Regions from separate parts of the Phosphitispora fastidiosa genome, predicted to be linked through region 2. Evidence: riboswitches for the same ligand, from Rfam matches in the RefSeq annotation. Region 2 holds a riboswitch; each other region holds the start of a gene.
What was found. Region 2 has a riboswitch for cyclic di-GMP ahead of Ga0451573_RS17885 (tetratricopeptide repeat protein). Riboswitches for the same ligand answer to the same signal wherever they lie in the genome.
Positions count from the first base shown of each region.

Region 1: linked by a shared signal. The riboswitch ahead of Ga0451573_RS16725 (hypothetical protein) and the one ahead of Ga0451573_RS17885 (tetratricopeptide repeat protein) in region 2 are both predicted to bind cyclic di-GMP.
Region 3: linked by a shared signal. The riboswitch ahead of Ga0451573_RS18725 (LytR/AlgR family response regulator transcription factor) and the one ahead of Ga0451573_RS17885 (tetratricopeptide repeat protein) in region 2 are both predicted to bind cyclic di-GMP.
Region 4: linked by a shared signal. The riboswitch ahead of Ga0451573_RS00135 (aspartyl-phosphate phosphatase Spo0E family protein) and the one ahead of Ga0451573_RS17885 (tetratricopeptide repeat protein) in region 2 are both predicted to bind cyclic di-GMP.

Region 1 is NZ_JAHHUL010000022.1:61,926-67,736, forward strand. It holds gene Ga0451573_RS16705 (DUF512 domain-containing protein) at 1-946, shown strand, start outside; gene Ga0451573_RS16710 (phenylacetate--CoA ligase family protein) at 1,060-2,355, shown strand; gene Ga0451573_RS16715 (ACT domain-containing protein) at 2,396-2,827, shown strand; gene Ga0451573_RS16720 (hypothetical protein) at 2,921-3,412, shown strand; cyclic di-GMP riboswitch class I at 3,470-3,580, shown strand; gene Ga0451573_RS16725 (hypothetical protein) at 3,681-3,980, shown strand; gene lepB (signal peptidase I) at 4,182-4,769, shown strand; gene Ga0451573_RS16735 (5-formyltetrahydrofolate cyclo-ligase) at 4,838-5,407, shown strand.
Region 2 is NZ_JAHHUL010000027.1:24,907-30,717, reverse strand. It holds gene Ga0451573_RS17895 (glycosyltransferase family 4 protein) at 1-1,131, opposite strand, end outside; gene Ga0451573_RS17890 (carbohydrate-binding protein) at 1,649-2,011, opposite strand; gene Ga0451573_RS17885 (tetratricopeptide repeat protein) at 2,094-3,065, opposite strand; cyclic di-GMP riboswitch class I at 3,206-3,295, opposite strand; gene icd (NADP-dependent isocitrate dehydrogenase) at 3,369-4,664, opposite strand; gene nifV (homocitrate synthase) at 4,780-5,811, opposite strand, start outside.
Region 3 is NZ_JAHHUL010000038.1:229-3,963, forward strand. It holds gene Ga0451573_RS18720 (sensor histidine kinase) at 1-1,216, opposite strand, end outside; gene Ga0451573_RS18725 (LytR/AlgR family response regulator transcription factor) at 1,222-1,968, opposite strand; cyclic di-GMP riboswitch class I at 2,125-2,218, opposite strand; partial or broken gene Ga0451573_RS18730 (ABC-2 transporter permease) at 3,302-3,735, opposite strand, start outside.
Region 4 is NZ_JAHHUL010000001.1:21,403-27,213, forward strand. It holds gene Ga0451573_RS00130 (VWA domain-containing protein) at 1-1,331, shown strand, start outside; cyclic di-GMP riboswitch class I at 1,428-1,513, shown strand; gene Ga0451573_RS00135 (aspartyl-phosphate phosphatase Spo0E family protein) at 1,606-1,764, shown strand; gene Ga0451573_RS00140 (FeoA family protein) at 1,959-2,180, shown strand; gene feoB (ferrous iron transport protein B) at 2,216-4,183, shown strand; gene Ga0451573_RS00150 (hypothetical protein) at 4,173-4,358, shown strand; gene Ga0451573_RS00155 (Fur family transcriptional regulator) at 4,411-4,851, shown strand; gene Ga0451573_RS00160 (sulfite exporter TauE/SafE family protein) at 5,171-5,527, opposite strand; gene Ga0451573_RS00165 (sulfite exporter TauE/SafE family protein) at 5,528-5,811, opposite strand, start outside.

The DNA of each region.
Region 1 (5,811 bases), on a different contig from region 2:
TTTATCCCTGAACAGTTCTAACCCGGCGGTGAGAAGACGCCTGATGAATGACTCCATGGCTGAACAGGCCGTGGGTTCAGCGCGCTGCCTGGCCGATGCAGGGGTGCCTTTTCACGGCAGCATTGTGGCCATGCCGCATATAATCGGGTGGGAGGATCTGGGGGAAACAGTATGCTGCCTCGCGGAATATGGCAGTGAGACTATCCGGGTTTTTTTGCCCGGATTCACTAAGAATACCCCGGAAAATCTGAAATTCAAGCCTGAAATGCATGAGGAGCTGGCAGCATATATTGCCTCGGTCAGAGCCCGGGCAGCGGTACCGGTTACCGTGGAGCCGCCTGTAATCAAAAATCTTGAAGCAGTAGTTACAGGGATTATCTCTGGTTCTCCGGCTGACAAAGCAGGCCTTTTGAGAGATGATATCCTCCTTTCTGTTGACGGAACCCGTTGTTTTTCCAGAGTACATGCCTTTAACAGGATTAGAGAGGGAGGACCTGTGAAGGTAGAAATCCAAAGAAACGGCCATACCTTTGGGGCTGATATTAAGAAGAAACAGGGCCAGGCCTCTGGAATTGTAATGGATTATGATATTGCTCCGGAAACGGCTGCTGCCGTAGAATCTATGGCAGCCAGGCATAAGCGTCTAAAACTTATGTGTTCTGTTTTGGGTGAAGCAGTTCTTGGGATGGCATTGGAGAAATCGCCCCAGAGGGGTGTTATTGATATAATTCCGGTGGATAACCTTTTTTTTGGAGGTTCGATTGCAGCCGCCGGGCTGCTAACGGTCGCAGACTTTGTCGCAGCTGCCCAGAGTGTAAGAATTGACTCCGGCAGAGATGTACTGATTGTTCCGGCTGTTGCTTTTGATGTCAGGGGTAAGGATTTGACAGGGAGAAGCTGCCTGGAATTAGAGGAAAAAATCGGCGCTAAAGTTGAAATTCTCTGAAATTTTTCTAATAAAGCAGGAATTTAGTAGGTTTTTGTGGAAATAATTAAAAATTTTTCAGAAATCCAAAGCGGGAATGTGACCATAAAAGTTCAAATAAAGGAGAGGGCATTATGTATAATCCTGAGAATGAAGCTATGCCCCGGGAACAGCTCAGGCAGCTGCAGCTGGAACGTTTGCAGAAAACTGTGCGCCGGGTATATGACAATGTACCGTTTTACAAGGAAAAATTCAAAGATAAGGGAATCGAGCCGGGAGATATTAAAACTCTGGAGGATCTGAAGCTGCTGCCTTTTACTGTTAAGCAGGATCTCAGAGATAATTATCCCTTTGGGCTGTTTGCTGAGCCAATGTCAGAAGTGGTGAGGATTCATGCCTCTTCCGGGACAACCGGTAAACCAACAGTTGTCGGTTATACCCAAAACGATATTAACACATGGTCTGAACTCATTGCCCGCTGTGTGGCCATGGTTGGCGGCAGCAAAGGAGATGTGGTTCAGGTCGCCTATGGTTACGGGTTGTTTACCGGGGGACTGGGCCTGCACTATGGAGCGGAACGGCTGGGCGCGTCCGTTATTCCGATTTCCGGAGGCAATACCAAACGCCAGCTGATGCTGATGGAGGATTTCGGTACCACCATTCTTTGTTGTACCCCGTCATATGCCCTTTTCCTTGGTGAAGAAGCAGGGGATTTTGGGGTAGATCTGGTTAACGGCAAGCTTAAGGCCGGTATTTTCGGCGCTGAGCCATGGTCAGAGAAAATGCGGGATCAACTCGAAAAGAATCTGGGAATCAAGGCATACAACATTTATGGTCTGAGTGAGATTATGGGGCCGGGTGTTTCCATGGAATGTGAATGCCAGTGCGGGATGCATGTTATGGAAGACTATTTTATCCCTGAAGTTATCGATCCACAGACAGGAGAATCCCTGCCTTATGGCTCCAAAGGGGAGATTGTTTTTACCACCATTACTAAGGAGGCATTCCCTCTCCTGAGATACAGAACCAGGGACATATCTGTTCTGACTGAGGAAAAATGCGAATGTGGCCGTACTTTTGTGAGAATGGACCGGGTGATGGGACGTACCGATGACATGTTGATTATACGCGGTGTGAATGTATTTCCCTCACAAATTGAAAGTGTGCTGCTTAATTTCGGGGAAACCGAACCCCATTACCTGCTGGTTGTTGACAGGCAGGGTACTCTTGATACTCTTGAAGTACTTGTGGAAGTTTCGGAAAAGATGTTCTCTGATGAGGTACGTAAAATGGAAGAGCTTGAAAGGAAGCTGGGCCACGAAATAGCCAGTCTTCTTGGTATATCTGCCAAGATCAAGCTGGTGGAACCAAAGACGATTCCACGGAGCGAAGGCAAGGCAAAACGTGTCATTGATAATAGGGAATTATAAAGAAGAATTGTGACCACCGAACTATAAGGAGGGAAAACGATTGAAAGTACAACAGATTTCTGTTTTTCTTGAAAACAAGTCCGGAAGGCTGGCTGAACTAACAGAGGTGCTGGGTCAGGCAGGAATAAATATCAGGGCCTTGTCCATTGCAGATACATCTGATTTTGGTATTTTGAGGCTTATTGTTAATAAGCCGGAAGAGGCCTTCAGGATACTAAAAGATGATGGGTTTAGTGTGAGTATTACTGATGTAATTGCTGTGGAAGTTCAGGATGATCCGGGAGGCCTTGCCAGGGTGATGGGCATTTTAAATTCTGCTGGGATAAATATAGAATACCTGTATGCTTTTCTGGAAAAGTCATCAAATGATGCCCTGGTCGTGTTCCGGGTGGAACAGGTAGATGAAGCTGTAGAACTTCTGGCGAAGCACAATGTTAACGTGGTTAAAGGCAGCGAGGTTTATAAACTATAAAATTGAGGGGGTTACCGTGAATTTGGGGTAATGCCCCTTTTTGCATAATTACTGCCTATATACCAAAAAATTTATTGCTAAGGGGGGAATACTATGAGGAAGAACCTGCCGTTTTTAGTTCTCTTTGTTGTGGTGGCAGTGGTTATCGGCGGTTACCTCGGTTACACTTCCCTGAACGAAGAGAAAACTGTAATCCCGGAAAACAGGGATATCAAGGCAGTGCCGCCGCAGATTGCTGATGATGAAAGCGATTCCGGCAATAAGCTCCAAGCCAGTGAAAGAGGGTCGGACTTATCTCCGCAAACTCTTAAGGAAACCGATGTGGAAAATGTGGACCCCAAAGCCGGAGAGATGATTGTCTGGGGAGAGGTCAAAGCCGTGGATATTGATAAACGGATTATTACCATCGACCAGGAAATGGATGACAACAGTGTCAAGATTAGTCCTAATGTTGCGGTGAAAAAGGATGCGGTTGTACGTACCAAAGATGATGTCAGTTCCCTGGAGCGGATTAAAGCCGGGGATATTGTTGGCGCTATTATAACCAGTGACGGGAACGCACGGGCGGTGTTGGTTAATTATTAAAAAGGTATAAAGTTTTTGTCCCGATTCATCGATAAATTAATAAGGGTATTTTACCCTTCCCGACAAAGGCAAACCCGTCGAAAGACGGGGACGCAAAACCACGGGTCTAAAGCAGATTGGCGGTTGGCTGTGAAACCGCTGTGATGCCATGACAGCCGGGTTGCCGGAGAATTGGGTTGGCTCACGGCCTGTCTTCGGCTTTTCGTCCGGAGACAGGCCTTAGTGTTCTCCGGATAGCACACAATTTAAGAGGATGGAGGTGATACTGATGGCTACGTCCACTGTTTTCAGGCATTTGCTGGCAGTATTGTTCGGGGCTTTTGCCTGGTGGTACTATTATACAGTGGAGCCGGTGGTAGATTATCCCACGTGGATGGGAAGTATAATTGCAGCTTTTGTTATCACTCTTATCGTAGTGATTATCTCGGAGAACATAGCACTGGGTCTGGTGATCATTATGGCGGTTTATGTTGTCTTCGGCCCTGGTCTTACTTGGGCGGTAAGCCAGTTCCTGCCTCTATTTGGCGGGGTGGTGGGGGCAAGCGCCATATGGAAAATAGTAATCTAAAAAGGGTAAATTCAGCTTGGACTTAGTCTGAGCTGTTTTTTTATTTACTAAATCTTGTCCTGCTACAGGTTTTCTTTTGAGCCAAATTAAAATATAATATTGGTATGTAATGGTATGCAGCGAGTAATTAAGTCTAATGCAGCAGTAGTTAAGTCTAATGCATCGAGTAGTTAAGTCTAATTTAGAGAGGCGGGTGTTGAGTTGTCTCAGGAATATTCGGACAACATTGATGAACCAGGGGATTCTTCACAAAAGGTATGGGGGTTTCTGAAGGATATTTTACAGATTGTTTTCTTTGCACTTATATTAACCTTTTTTTTACGCACATACGTGATTGAAGCAAGGCTGATTCCGTCAGAGTCAATGCTGCCTACACTCGAAATCGGTGACAGGCTTCTGGTAGACAAGATTGTATTTAAGTTCAGGGAACTGGAGCGGACCGACATTGTTGTCTTTGCGCCCCCTCCGGAGGCGCAGCGGGGAGCGGGTGATGATGACCTGATTAAGCGGGTTGTGGGTTTACCCGGTGATACTGTAGAAGTAAAAGAGAGCCGGGTATTTGTTAATAATAAGCCCCTGGATGAGCCATATATTGCCGAGAGGCTTAATTATACCTATGGGCCTGTTGCCATTCCGGAAGGGTATCTGTTTGTTATGGGGGATAATCGTAATTATAGTTTTGACAGCCATGCATGGGGCTTTTTACCTCTGGAAAATCTCAAAGGAAGGGCGTTTTTCAGGTTTTGGCCCCTGGACAGGTTTGGATTAATTGATGGAGTAAAATCCTAGATATAAAGGAATTTCAATTTTCGTGAGACTTATATATTAATTTAATAAATAGAAAAGGGGTTCTGGGAATGAAAAAACAGCTTAGGAAAGAAATTATTGCGGCCAGGATGGCCCAGACAGATGAAGAGGCTGCCGAAAAGAGCGCGCGGATAGTTAAACAGCTGGAGGAACTGCCAGAGTTTCAAAGCGCCGGATTAATAATGTTTTATCTTGATTTCAGGAAGGAAGTTGCTACCGGGAATTTAATTGCCAAATGCCTGCAGAACGGGAAAAGGGTGGTTGTTCCCATTACTGACACCAAAAATATCAGGCTTATCCCTTCAGAAATAATCAATTATCCGGGGGATCTCACTTCCGGTACCTGGGGCATACTGGAACCAAAACCTGAGTGTGTAAGGCCTGTTGAGCCGACCGAAATAGACTTTGTTGTTGTGCCGGGGGTATCTTTTGATGCTGTCGGAAACAGGCTCGGCTATGGCGGCGGCTTTTATGACCGTTTCCTGAGACTGCTCCGTCCAGAGGCCTCATTTGCCGCCCTGGCCTTTGAACTCCAGATCAGAGATGATGTTTATCCTGAAGCTCACGATTATCCGATGAGGTATGTGGTGACCGAAAACCGCGTTATCAAATGCGGATAGGGCGGTTGGTTTAAGACTTCGTCTGTGTCAAAAAATAATCAGGAGTCCTCGACGTACCACCGGTACGACTCGGACTCCTGATTATTTTTTTCTTGCCCTTCAGGAAACTATATTAATTCACTTTTTTAATGCGGTTCTTCGAATGATGATTCAAATTGTAACATTGGTGGAAAAAGAAGGAATATCTGGGGCTTCTGGAGAAACAAAAGTTTATTGTGTGAAATTTGGCAGATAATGGCGGTATAGCAGATAATAGCGGCATAAACGAAATGTTTATTCGTGAATGCGGGAGATAAGCGGACATCGCTCGCTGCGCTCGCTCGTCCGATTATCGCGGCGCCGGTTTCCCGAGGGCACGGCGACGTCATAGCTCGCGCAAAACGCTCGCGACGTCGCCTATCAGC
Region 2 (5,811 bases):
ATAAACTTCCAGGGTCTGGCCGGCAACCGAAAACCAACTATATTTATTTCTGGCCTTTTCGTAACCGTTTTTACGCAGACGGTTTGCCAGCGCCGCATCCCCAAGTACTGCCATGATGTTATCTGCCAGTGAATTGGCGGAACCCACATAACATTTCATCCCATCCCGACCGTGTTCCACTATTTCACTCAGCCCTCCGGTGTCAGAGACTACCACCGGTGTCTTCGCTGCCATCCCTTCCAGAGCAACTATACCGAAGGGCTCATACAGGCTGGGAAATACAGCGGCACTGCTCTGAGCAAACCAGCGGTTTCTGGTAGCATCATCCACATAACCGGCAAAATAAAAGCGGTGTCCGAGCCGCTTTTCCCGCACCATACTGCGCAGGTGCTCTTCATAGGGGCCGGTACCGGCCACGACAAATCTGGCCTCAGGAAAGTATGACAGTATCTTGGGTGCAGCCTCAATTAGCACCTGTACCCCTTTTTCCCGAACCAGTCTGCCAATAAAGAAAATATATTTTTCTGTGCCCTTGTGACGGTAATCAGAACCAGTCTCAAAATCCTCAATAGTAACACCATTTGGTATGATCCTCAGCTTGTCCTCAGGAAGCTGGAAAAAACCCTTCAGTTCCCTATGCATATAAGTACTGCAGACTATTACTTTCCAGGCTTCAAAAGTGAGATACCACTCGACATCACTGATATACCTCTGGTTCTCATTGTGCAGTCCATTGTTGCGCCCAAATTCCGTTGCATGAATTGTAGCCACCAGGGGCACTCGGAATGAATGCTTCAGCGCCCGCCCCGCAAATGCAGCCAGCCAGTCATGGGCATGAATGATATCAACACCCTTGATGGTGTTAAGCAGAGTTACTGCATATTCAAGCATCGAAAAATTAAGGTGCAGTATCCATGTCCTGAAATCTGGGGCTGAGATGCTGTAAGGATAAATCCGGTGTACCCGGACACCTTCATTTTCCTCATAGGGCACAGCATCATCCGCGCCGATTGTAATAACATGAACCTCCGCCCCATGCCTGGCAAGAGCCTTGGACAGGTGATACACATGCTGGGCCAATCCCCCAACGTTTTTGGGAGGGTACTCCCAGGATAACATCAGTACCTTCATCTTTGAACTCCTCCTTATTTCCTCTCCAGCTTATTTTACCTTAGGAGTAAATCCTTTATTCTCTATGGTGACGTATAGTATAGATTTTTCGCACTACCGCAGAAATTCTCGTACAATACGCCACCAAATTAGTAAAATTAAGGCAGGTAATTTCCCGAGTAACTTGGGAGATTACCTGCCGGTTATGATTTTCATCACCTAACCACCTTAAAAACAGGCTTCGGCGAAATACCCGCTTCTCTATATCTGGCAGTATGCCAGGGCTGTTTTTTGGAGCTGTTTAGCAGCTTATTAAGATAGGGGCAGATGTGTTCTGAAAGGCGGTGTCTGTCGTCAACCGGTCCAAACCCGCTTTAGTGGGTTTGGGTAACCGGTTGAGATGTCGGGGGCCCCCCCAATCCGTCGAAACCCCGGCCTTTTTAAAAGCCCGGGGTTTCGGTAACGGATTGGGGGCCCGCCGTAAGAACACATCTGCCCCTATTTACATTGCCGTTAAATAGCTCCAAAAATTACAGCCCTAATACTGCTTCCCGTCATGAATCTCAAAACTCCAGTTATGACCCCAGTTATTATCCCAGTGCTCCGCCCCATCCTTAAAACAGAAGTTTAATCTGGTAGCATCATCGGCATGCAGGGTTTGTTCCCAGCCGCGCCCGGTGCGTAGCATTTTCAGGTCTTTTATCCCATGCCACTGATCGTGAAACCCAAAACCGGCATGTAGATAAACATCCTGTGCTCCGGATCTTGACAGGAGGCCATCATATATAATATTAACGTGCTCTCCAAGGGTGATGGGAGTGGGATAAACATTGACACCGCTAACGTCATGCATGCCATCGGAACTGCTATGGCTCACATGGTCATAATCTAAATGGTCCATCAAATTTCCCCCCTAATATTTTTCTGTAATTAGTATTCATATACCAGGGGGTTTTTATATGTGGTAAATAATACAGCTAAGATTATTCACCCGAAAGCTTCACGATTGATTTTACAATCGGGTCAATCTTTTGAAGGTTGTATTGGGAGTTGAGCTTGAACCCTCCTGCCAAGAGCCTTTCAGATGCATTCCGGGATCCAGTCCGCACTTGGTCTATGTAGGTCTGAGCGCTCATATTGTTGACATTAGGGTCTTTTACCATAAGGTTATTTGCCGCTCCTGTAACGCCATTATAAAGATTCAGTCCCAGGGCCTTGTCTTTTTCCTCTATTACCTGAGCGCTGTGAAAAAGCTGAATCAGTGTCTCTGACTGGGGATAAAAGGCCCGGTATATATTGTAGGCCTCATCTTTTCTGCCTGAAAGATAGAGCGCCCAGGCGTAAGATTCGGTGATATCCTTGTCTCTAAACTGGGAATTATAAAGTTCCCCAAGAAGCCCGAGACCTTGATTCATGTCACCTGTATCAATTTGTGCCTTTGCCAGCGCCAGTTTCTTGAAAGGATCTGAAGGATCGATATCAAAATGGGCTTTTGCGGTTCTGACATATCTTTCTTTTTCAGTATTGTTTAGTCCCTCAAGGTGATATTTAAAATCATATGCTGCACTCAATACCTCATACAATTTTTCTTTGGCAGCATCGTAACCGTAGGCATCATATACTGCACTGTTCACAGAATCCGCGTTGCCCTTATGCTCCTTCTGAACCATTTCATAAGCTGCTTCACCCAGGTTAATAGCCTCATTCCATCTACCGGCCATAATCTGGTCAACCACCAGATTGATTTCGCTATCCAATTCTTTTTGCAGCGCTTCCCGGGACTTGGCAGGGGCCTTAACTGCAGACTTGTTTTGATAGACTTTGTCCGAGACAGTTTCCGGCTTTTCCCGGGAAGGAAGTATGGAACTCAATTTGGACAGGTTAAAAGAACAGCCACTGACAAATACAAGAGATGTCAACAATACCAGACCCAAGACAAATGGTTTCCTTGTCATTAAAAAGTACCCTCCCTCGATCTTTTAATTTCTCCGGCAGCCCTTCAGGGTTTTTGGCAAAAACTCGTCCTAAAAATAAGGAGACCAGTCTTCTCGGAAAAAGACCGAAGAAAGACTGGTTTGCTTGTAAACCGTTAAACTTCGGTAACCCGGCTGTCCTTTAATAAACATACCTTATAGGACCCGTGGCTTTGCGTCCCCGTCTTGCGAAGGGTTTGCCCTGTCGGTTTTAAAATTCTGTTATTAAATATATCGTCAAATATTTAGGCTAACATTAGTGTTTTCAAAACATTTCTCCTAAAATTACAGATTCTTTATCAGCTCATCACCGAATTCAGAGCACTTTACTTCAACTGCCCCATCCATCAACCTGGCAAAATCATAGGTGACGACCTTGCTTTCAATAGTTTTTTCCACTGATCTGTAGATGAGGTCTGCAGCCTCCTGCCACCCCATGTATTCCAGCATCAGAACCCCCGAAAGCAGCAGAGAACCCGGATTGACCTTGTCAAGACCGGCATATTTAGGGGCTGTGCCATGGGTTGCTTCAAATACCGCATGACCCGTCATGTAATTTATATTTGCCCCCGGGGCAATACCGATGCCTCCCACCTGTGCTGCCAGAGCATCGGAAATGTAGTCGCCGTTAAGGTTCAATGTGGCAATGACATCATACTCTGCCGCCCTTGTCAATATCTGCTGCAGGAAGGCATCAGCAATAACATCCTTGACAATAACCCTGCCGTCTTTTTCAGCTTCGCTCTGAGCCCTGTCGGCAGCTTCTTTGCCCTGTTCAGCGCTGATTCTATCATATTGGGTCCAGGTAAATACCCGGTCACCAAACTCTTTTTCCGCAACCTCATAGCCCCAGTTCTTGAATGCCCCTTCGGTAAACTTCATAATATTGCCCTTATGTACCAGGGTCAGGCTCTTACGATTGTGCTTTATGGCATATTCGAGACCGGCCCTCACCAGCCGTGCTGTACCTTCTTTGGAAACAGGCTTGATGCCAATTCCTGAGGTTTCCGGGAACCGGATTTTTTTCACTCCCATTTCTTCCGTAAGAAAACGAATTACCTTCTTGACTTCATCACTACCTTCAGCCCATTCAACACCGGCATAAATATCTTCTGCATTTTCACGGAAGATAACCATATCCACAAGCTCGGGATTTTTCACCGGAGAAGGAACCCCGTTATAGTACCTTACCGGCCTAAGGCATACGTATAGGTCGAGTCCTTGTCTCAGAGCAACGTTAAGGGAACGTATCCCTCCCCCAACCGGAGTCGTCAGTGGTCCTTTGATGGCAACAATATACTCCCTGATTGCAGTCAGGGTGTCATCCGGCAGCCATTCACCCGTTTGGTGAAACGCTTTTTCCCCGGCAAGCACCTCAAACCACGCGATTCTCTTTTGGCCTCCATATGCCTTGTCCACCGCAGCATCAAGCACCCTTGATGCCGCAGCCCAAATATCCGGACCTGTCCCGTCCCCTTCAATAAATGGAATTATGGGATAGTCAGGAACAGTTAAGCAGCCGTTCTGAAAAATAATTTTTTCTCCTTCTTTTGGCATGTCATAATTACTGAATAATGCCACAACCTCTCACCTCTTCATCTTTGTCTGTAAACGGGTAATTGACCCTTTAAACATTTTACCCTATATTGCTGATTATTTCCACTAAAAAAGAAGACGCCTCAATGGAGGCATCTCTTTACACCTGGGAACCATACACATCCTCATAGATATATATCAGCTCTTTATCAAACAGCGACCTTTTAAGGTCAACTGCAGTAGAACGAACCCTTCGCAGCAGTTCATTGGCCTCTTCTTTGGTAAGATGAATCCCATATTCAGCGAATTTCACTATCAGGGACTTGGTACCTGAGTGCTTTCCTATGATAATCTGTCTTTCCAGACCTACGTCCTCCGGCGCAAAAACCTCATAAGTCAAGGGGTTTTTGATGGCCCCATCTGCATGTATCCCCGATTCATGGGCAAACATGTTCGAACCCACTATAGCCTTCCAGGCAGGAAGTTCCCGTCCTGAAGCCAGAGAGACATATTCGGCTACCGTCCGGAACATCTCGGTCTTGAAGCCCAGGTCAATTCCACCTATATGCTTTAAGGCCATGACGACTTCTTCAAGTGCGGCATTGCCCGCCCGCTCACCCAGTCCCAATACCGTAACCCCGGCATGTGTGGCTCCTGCCTTAATGCCGGCCAAGGTATTGGCTGTCGCCATGCCAAAATCATTGTGGGTATGCATTTCTACTTCCAGGTTCGTGCTCTCTATCAGGGTTTTAACCCGGTCATATGTGATGAAAGGGTCAAGAATCCCGATGGTATCACAATAGCGAAGCCTATCCGCTCCTGCCTTTTTGGCTTCGGCGGCAAAACGAATCAGAAAATCCATGTCGGTCCGGGAAGCATCTTCAGCGTTAACCGAAATATACAGCCCTGCCTTTTTTGCAAACTTTGTTGCCTGGATCATATTTTCCAGGACCCGCTCCCGAGTTGTCTGAAGTTTATGCTGGATATGTATGTCTGATGTCGAAATCGATATTGCCACTGCATCTACACCGCAGTCTATACTGTGCTCAATATCTGAAATGACCGCCCTGTTCCAGCCCATAATGCTTGCCTTAAGACCGAGTTTGGCGATATCCGTGATAACCTTTTTTTCATCCCCGCCCATTACCGGTACCCCGGCTTCAATCTGGTGGACCCCGATTTCATCCAGAAA
Region 3 (3,735 bases), on a different contig from region 2:
TTGTTGTATACCCCGCCGCAAAGATACTATGCCTAATATCCCGAGGAATAGGGGCACCGTTATTAGCAACGTTAACCTGCAAACCAAATTTATTGCAGATGAGAGTCAAATCTACCCTCGGAGAGCAGTTGGCTTTTGCCGCCTCCAAAGCATTATCCATTAAGTTTCCAACCAAATGGGTAAGATCCTCAGGTGATAATGGCAAGCTATTGCCTTCCATTTTTACCTGCCAATGAAATTCAACCCCTTTGGTTTTTGCTTCTTCCTGTTTTACACTTAGAATAGCAGCCAATTCCGGCGGATCAATTTTTAAGAGAATTTCAATATAGCGGACCGTTTGATATAAATTTTCGACATAGCTTTCAGCCTGTGCGTAATGACTTGATTTTAAATAGCCATAAATAGCTGAAAGGTGATTATAGATATCATGCCGTTCAACCTGTAATCGCAAATTCAAATTATGCCTCTCTCTGACATGACGTAATTCTGTTGCTAGCCTGGCCTCCCGTTCTGTGACCCGCTGCAAGTAACCGGCTACAAAAATAGTAGCTACCGTTGAAACCATTAGGACAGCGCTGCTAATTTGTACCAAAGTATCAAGGGTAAAGCTGTAGTATAAGCCCGAGGTATAGATGTTAAAACTGATCTTCAATAATGCCAGCATTAAAGCTTGTACAAGGCATAACAAAAAAAGGCCTGTTTGGCTAAGCAACTGCCTTTTTTCCCCTTTTGCCCCATTGTTCGCTTCGATTAGTCGTATAATCAGTGGCAACCGCCATTGGCGTTTGATAAAAATGAGGGTTAAGGCTGCCAATAAAAGTAAATGTGGCAAAGGAAATAGAATTCGAAGCAAAGGATCAGAGATAATTTGTTCTAGTTTAAAAGAAAAAATCCAAGCCAAAAAAGGAACGGAAATACCCTCTGCCAATCCCAAGATTGCACTTACCAGCACCATAATGGTTAAAGCTGCACGCCAAGGTAATTTTAAAAAAAGGTTTAAAAAAATAACCATCAATATTACCTGTAAGATGGAATGGATGCCAAAAACCATTGGTATTGAACGGACAACAAAAGAAAACAGGGAAGTTAACAAAGAAAGAGTTATAACAAACAGAGGAGATTCCTTTTTGCCTATTAGAGCCAGTACCATATAATATAAAACTAAACTCTCAGGAAGAGATTCGCCCAAAAAGGGTATCAGTGGCATTAGATCCATTACCATTACCCCCTTAAGACGTTAAGGTCGGAATACGACATCAAATCTTGTATTCGGTCACGGCTAAGCAATGCCTTACCTTGACAATTTTTAAATCTAACCTCGTAATACGAGGAATTGGGGTAATTGACTATTCGTTCAATCCAGTCAGTGTTAATGATATAAGATTTGTGGGAGCGAAAAAAACCATTCCCTAAGTGTTGTTCCAACTCCTGCAGAGTTTCCCGCGTCTTAAATTTGCCATCGCTGCAGTAAATAAAAGTATGACGACCAGCTTTCTCTATGTAAAAAATCTCATTAAGTTTCACAAAGACCCGTTCATTGCCCAAGTTTATAGAAATTCTGGCTGTTTGCAAATTCAAGTTTGATGGATTATTCTTCTGAATTTTTAGCATTTGCTGAATACGCCGGAAAGTTGTTTTTACTCGTTCTTGATCAATAGGTTTCAAAATATAATCTGAAGCATAAAGTCTAAAAGCATCTAGGGAATATTCTTGATGGGCGGTGATAAAAACTACAGCTAAATCGGGTTTTATTTCTCTCAGGTTTTCAGCTAACTCTATCCCAATCATATCAGGCAGTTCGATATCCAAGAAAGCTACGTCCGGGCTTTTCTCTTTGACAAGCTTTATTGCATCAATGGCATTTTTCGCTGTTCCTACAACCAGAGCATCTTCAAGTTCGCTAAGAAATGAGCCGAGCAATAATAAAACTCCTTGTTCATCGTCTGCCATGACAATCTTAACCGGCAAAATTAATCACTTCCTTCCTTGGTATCTAATCCAAAAAACTGATCGAGTTTTCCCGATACTAAAAGCAACCCTACATGGTAGTTAAAACGGCAAGATGATACATCACCTATAAATAAACAAGGCCACTGATGTTGTAAATAGCAACAGTGAGCCTAATTCAACAACCTAGCTATCATTGAGATATTATTACTCGTTTTACATACACCCGCAGCTTTGTGTCCGTTTTTCAACAAGTTTACCTTTTTTAATTCATTTTGTTTGGTATTTATTAGTTATTATACTAAAATTTTCAGCTAAAGACTAGTTTAATCTTGTCAATCAATATCCTTCTTCCTTTATCCCAGACAAACCGTAAGCGTCAAATAAGACAGTGTATGGAAACTTCCCTAATTGTTTGAGACAATACTCTAAATTAGACTAGAGTTTTTCGACCATGGTCGAAAAACTCCCAAGAGAGGTTTAGAGTTGAATACCAGGGCAATCACCCACCAGTATCGACTAAATCAGTGGAATGGAGATCATCCGTGGGGTGAGCCGTCCGGCGCATGGCAAATAAGTCCTCATCGGAAATGGTGTTTATGACCAGGGGGCCGGCGGTAAATGCTAGTACAATTAATACTCAACAGTTCTGTCTGACGCTTGATGCTGTTGTGAGGACTTGCATCATTAAAACTATAGTTTTGGCCTAATCAAGGCTCCTAAGAATACTCAATTACTCAAATAATATTGAGTTATCCGCAATTGATGTGTGCCTACGCATTTTGAAGTTATCACTTATGGATAAGTCTTCAAACCCTCATGCAAGGTCATGACTTCCGGAAAGTTAATTTTGACTGTTGAAGACGAGATATGGTTTGTTCAAGAATTGCTAAAAAATCAAAGGATTACTTTTTTTTGGAGTTTAATCTAAATAAAACAATTGCCAATGTAACAAATAAGAACAAAAAAACAATCTTCTGGGGGGATAAAGTAAAGCCCATTTAAGACAACACTCCATTCTATATAAGGTATGGCTCGTAGCCGATTTGCCGGATACATGGGTTTATGCTTGGGGAATATGCGGCTTGGGGAATATGCGGCTTGATCATTAGTTTGGCGACAATATCACTTACAAGCCGCGCTAAATGATTTTCCGGGCACCAACTCGATTAAATATCTCGGAAAAAGTATTCCTAGTTCCAGTAATAAGGCTTGAATTTAGCCATCAAATACACCTTTGCTACCGGTTTTGCTTATAGTAGTAGTTGACGCTGATGGCCAAAAGTCCTTTCTTTCGTCGGACAGACTCCGAATCTCACTATTGCTGTGAGGTGTAAAAATTACCAAAGTCATCCTAATAATCAGGCATTTTCCCACTCTCTAAGCCTCTTAGTATTTTTGTTGATAGTAATAGTGAAACTATAAATAGAATTAAAACTAAAGTTATGCTTATTGTCCAGAATAAAGTCGTATTTGTAATTACTTTTTTAATACTAATATTTAACCCAAAAATTTTTAATAAATAAGGAATCGATATAGGGATCGCCATAAATGCCATAATGAAGTATCTACTCCTAGCGGTTCCATATTTATATGAAACTGGTATAGCTATTGCATTGTACAATAGTACTATAGTGAAACACAAAAAGGTATATATAATTATCGTATTAATATTTACTGCTAAAAGAATTCTCCCAATTGTATTTTCTAATACTAATACAATTAAGGATGACAAGATTGCTAGTAACAATGTTACTATATATTTACTTGCAGCCTCATGAAAAGCGG
Region 4 (5,811 bases), on a different contig from region 2:
CAATTACCCTAACCGGAATTGACAGGGTTAATTTTTTTAATGCCATTTCGGCAACAATGATAAAAGTGCAGACAGATATGCGCATATTTGAAAAGATATTTGAATATTACTTCAACCCTGAATTTATGAGTGCCCGCCATGATAACTGCAGCAGGTTTGGCCCGTTGGTTCCAGCTAATCCGAAAACCACCTGTCAGGGAAACGACATTGTTCCGGGAATGAGCAAAGGGAGAACCACCGGATTTGGACAGGGCAGGGGACTGGCTTCCGCGGCAGTTGATAACTTCATCCAGGTCATTCAGGCAGGTGTCCCTGAAGAAATGTCCGCATTGGTTAAAAAGGGGGTTGCAGGCCTCGGCAGGCTGGAAGAAGACGACCTGGAGGACATGAAAAATGCCATCAGACAGGTTAAAGTATTTCTGGAATGGAACATGGGCATATATAAACTGGAAAATACAGCGAGTGAACTGGATGAAAAAACCTGGTTGGTTTGGCAGGAACGCTTAAAAAACCTTGAAGATATGCTTTACCTGGAGCTGGAAAAAAAATTAATCATTGAACTTGGCTCAGATGCGCTGGAAACAGTTTTAATCAGAGAAAATATTAATCAGCTGGATTTTTACAGACTTTCTTCCCAACAGACAGCAGAAATAAGAAAAAAAATAAGTAAAATAGCGCATAAATTAGCCTCAAGAGTGTCGTTTCGACAAAAACGGTCAAAAAGGGGACGGATTGACCTGGCCGGGACTATCAGAAGATCAATGTCATATGGAGGTGTACCAATAAAGCCTGCCTATCGCGACCACTATCCTACAAGGCCGGAATTTGTTGTCCTCTTTGACCTGTCAGGTTCAGTGAAAATATTCAGTGAGTTTATCCTCCAGCTTGTCTATTCCATTCAGAGCAGGTATCTTCATGTGAGGTCATTTGTTTTTGTGGATACTCCTGACGAAGTAACCGGATATTTTCAGAACAGAGAAATTGAAGATGGGATTAAAGACATCTATAATCTGGCCAGATTCTCCAAAACAGCATTCTCTGATTATGGCCAGATGTTTATTGATTTTAATGAGAAGTATCTTGAGATTCTTAATAAAAAGACTACTCTGGTTATTATCGGGGATGCCCGCAACAATTATCACAGGGATCATGCAGACTGCTTCCGGAATATGTGTCAGGAAGTCAGAAAAACTATCTGGCTGAACCCGGAACCTGTTGAAAGCTGGGACAAGGAAGACAGCCTGATATCACTTTACGGAGGATTGTGTGACCAGGTATTCGAATGCCGGAATTTGGAGCAATTAGACAGGGTAGCCAGAAAAATTATATAATGTGAAATATTTTTCGAGTCTATCGACACATTACGACACAACAATTGGAAATCTTCTGGTATAATTTTATATGTAAAGCGATAAAATTTAATATGAGTATCGAAATGGCAAAACCAGTGAAAACTGGGGGCGCAAAACTGCGGGTCTAAAGCTACAAAAGCTATGACAGCCGGGTTACCGAAGTGCTGCTTCACCTTTGGTCCGGTATCTGATGATCGATACCGGTTAATTTATGTTTTGATAGGTGGCGGCAAAGGGGAAGGAGGAGTCCTTAGTGGATCTTGTGCAGGAGATCGAAAAAATGCAGCGGGAACTCAATACCTTGGCGGAAGAAAAAAACAACATTTTAAGTGACCCCGAAATTTATCAGCAGAGTTGCATTATTGACAATATGATCGTGCAATTCATGAAACTTGGTGATTCCAAGGGATAGGCCAATCAGGCCTATTTTTTTTTGCAAAATCAACAGAAGTTTTATTATAAACATATTGACTATTAGCTAATCATAATCTATACTTGGAAATGAGAATACTTCTCAGTGGAAAATACTTCTCAGTGAAAAATGCTTCTCAGTAAAAAGTAATTATCAGTAGAAAACATCATATTAAAAAATGGGGGGAACGGAGTATGAACCTGGATAAATGTAAAAAGGGACATAAGGTAAGAATTACCGGTATCGGCAATAGTGATATCAGAGCACAGGCAATCAGGTTCGGGATTTCTGAAGGGGAGATCGTTTGTTGTGCTGAAGTTGTGCCTGCAGGTCCGGTTGTGGTGCAGAAGAACAACCAGGAAATTGCCATCGGCAGGAGGCTGGCACGACAGATTGCAGTGGAACTTATCAGTTGACATATTATGTGACAGCAAAGGAGATTTGAAATATTATGCATTGTCATGATAGCGGTGTTAAAATTAATATTCCGCCAGATTCAAGAAAAATCGTTTTAGCCGGTAATCCCAATGTTGGTAAATCAGTATTTTTCAATGCTCTGACAGGATTATATGTTGATGTATCCAACTACCCTGGCACAACTCTTGAGATTTCCCACGGAAGATACGGAAATGATGTTATCATTGACACTCCTGGAGTTTATGGCATCTCATCATTTAATGATGAGGAAAGAATTGCCCGGGATATTATCCTTGAGGCTGATGTTGTAATCGATATCGTAGATGCAGTCCACCTGGAACGGGATCTTTTCCTGACCCAACAGATAATAGATACAGGTGTCCCAGTGGTAGTTGCCCTGAATATGCTTGACGAAGCAGAGAAACAGGGAAGAAAGATTGATACTGATCTTTTGGAAGACCTGCTGGGTGTTCCCGTTATCCAAACCGTAGCTGTAAAGCAAATGGGCATGGATGAGCTCAAAGGGAAAATATGCAGCGCCCGCTCAGGCCATATTGACATCGGGCTTCATAGCAAGTTACATGAACTCCATGACCGGGTTGCCAACCAGGGAGAGGCTCTTCTGATACTGGAGGGAGATTCCGTAGTAGCAGAACGGCATGGAATTGCCCCGGGTTCTGAAAGGGAGGAAATTTACCTTAACAGAAGGGCCAGGGTAAATGATATAGTGGGACATGTTGTCTCAGAAGGCTGCAATAATTCGGGAATTGGTACAATCTTGGGCAGAATGATGATTAAGCCTGTTACCGGAATACCGATTCTGGCATTTTGTCTGTATTTAATGTATAAATTTATTGGTGTTTTTATTGCCGGTGATATTGTCGGCTTTACCGAAGAAACCCTGATGCAGGGTAAATACGAACCTTTTATCAGATCCTTGGTTGGACAGTATTTCAATGAAAGTTCTGTACTGGGTACAATTCTTATTGGTGAATTTGGTGTTTTGACAATGACCGTAACATATATACTCGGACTCCTGTTACCCCTTGTTTTTGGATTTTATCTGGTACTTTCTGCATTTGAAGATTCCGGTTACCTTCCCAGAATAGCTGCCCTTACAGACCGGGCTCTATCTGGAATCGGATTGAACGGGCGGGCTGTAATTCCCATCATTCTCGGTTTTGGATGTGTTACCCTGGCTACTATTGTAACCAGAGTTCTGGGTTCGGAAAGAGAGCGGCGGATTGCTGTGTTTCTGCTGGCGCTGGCTATCCCGTGTTCAGCTCAGCTAGCAGTTATTGCGGGTTTGATTAGTTCCTTAGACGGGGTGTTGGTTGCCCTCTATGTTATTTCCATCCTGACTGTGCTTATTGTTACAGGTACACTGCTTAACAGGTTTTTACCGGGTGAGTCGACAGACCTTTTGATTGACCTGCCGCCATTAAGGATGCCCAGGATTGAGAATGTACTCAAGAAAACAGTTACAAAATCATATCACTTTGTCTTGGAGGCAACACCGCTCTTTGCAGGAGGCGCTCTCCTGATAGGAATCCTGCAGGTAACGGGTTTGCTGGAAATGCTGCAGAGACTGCTGCAGCCGGTTACTGTTGGCTGGCTGGGGATGCCGAAGGAATCGGCAACTATTTTTATTATGGGTTTTGTCAGGCGTGATTTTGGCGCAGCGGGGCTGTACAACCTGGGTCTGAATGAATTTCAGACTGTAATCGGCCTGGTCACAATTACCCTTTTTGTGCCCTGTATAGCCTCAACTCTGATTATATTTAAAGAACGCAGCCGGCGGGAAGGATTTATTATGTGGTCCGGTGTTTTATTCCTGGCCTTCATCATCGGTGGTTCCCTAAATCAGGTTTACCAGGTCACCGGGTCTGTATATGCTGTAATTATCGGCTTGGTTTTAGTCCTGGTGGCTGTTCTGCTGCTCACGAAAATTTTTGTCAGAAAACCAAAATTAACATCAGAAGGAATAAACTATGGGCGATAAAACTAAAGGTAACAATAAAGAGAGCAAAAACAAAAAGGCTGACGACGCAATCGAATGCCCAACATGTGGGAATAAAATCAGCGCCCCCAAAAGCCTGAAATGTCCCAGGTGTTTTTCATCTATCGTCAAGCTGGGGTGTGGGGGAAACTGCAGCGGGTGTGCAGATAAATGTTAAATTATTGCAAAACTGCGCTATTTAAAATATAATTAGGTTGAGGTGTGATTGTATGGAGTTCTCACTTGAGACCTTAAAACAAAAGCTGTGTGACCGGGAATATAAATTAACCCCTCAAAGAAGGATTATAATGGAGGCCTTTACCAGAAGTCTCGAAAAGCACCTGAGCGCTGAAGATATCTATGGAATGGTTAAACAAAACAATCCGGAGATAGGACTGGCCACGGTCTATCGTACCCTGGACCTCTTTGCGGAACTTGATATCCTTCAAAAAATGGATTTTGGCGACGGTCGCAGCAGATACGAATTCTGCACCTCTGAAGTTCATCACCACCACCACCTGATATGTCTCTCGTGTGGGAAAGTAATGGAGTTTGGAGACGACCTGCTGGAATCATTGGAATCAGCTATTGAGAAAAAAAGCAGGTTCAGGATTGTGGACCACCAGCTTAAATTTTATGGTTACTGTGAAAAGTGTACTGCCTCTAAATGAGAGGCAGTAAGCTTGTTGACATACCCCATATTTTTTGATAATAAAAATGTAACATGAACAGGGGTAGATGAATTCCTCGGGCGGGGCCCCCAATCCGTTACCGAACCCCGGCCTTTCAGAAAGCCGGGGCTTCGACGGATCGGGGGGACCCCCAGACATCTCCGCCGGCAACCGCTCCCGCTTTGCGGTCGTGGGCCGGACGGACGACAGACTCCGCCCTACGGAACACATCTACCCCTGTCTTATAGCATTTTACAGTTCAATATTATTGACTTTGTCAGCAGTCTGACTGCCTCTAAAGAAGAGGCACAGTCAGACTCTATTCATCCCGGCTTTTGTAAAAGAACTCGTAAAAACCCATTGCCATCAAAAAAATACCAAAAATCCGCTGCAGAGCGGGGGCAGGAATCCTTACTGCTATCATAGCGCCCAGCAGCGCTCCTGCCACTGTGCCAATGGCCAGATAACCTGCCAGCCGTGGCCGTACATTGCCCTGCCGGTAGTGGGTAATAACAGCCACAATGGATGTTGGCACAAATGACAACAGGGAGACACCCTGGGCAGTATGCTGGGTAATCCCGGTCAGGAACACCAAAGCAGGGACCAGCAGAGTGCCGCCGCCGACTGCAAGTCCGCTCAGTATTCCGGCAAAAAATCCGATGATTGTCACAATCATTTAAAACATCATCCTCAGCCCGGCCAAAAACATGAAAACACCGAAAAACTGTCTCAGTTTTCGGGCCGGAATTCTGTTCATCAATTTTGCCCCCAGGTAGCCGCCAACTACGCCTCCCGCTACTACCTGCATGGTAAGCCTAAGGTTAAGGTCATCATTCAGCCCATAAATTAAACAGCTGGCAACAGTTGTCGGCAGAATGACAGCGAGTGATGTTCCATGGGCTTGGTGCTGGGCTATCCCCATCAAACTAACCATTGCCGGAATTAGAATTGTCCCTCCGC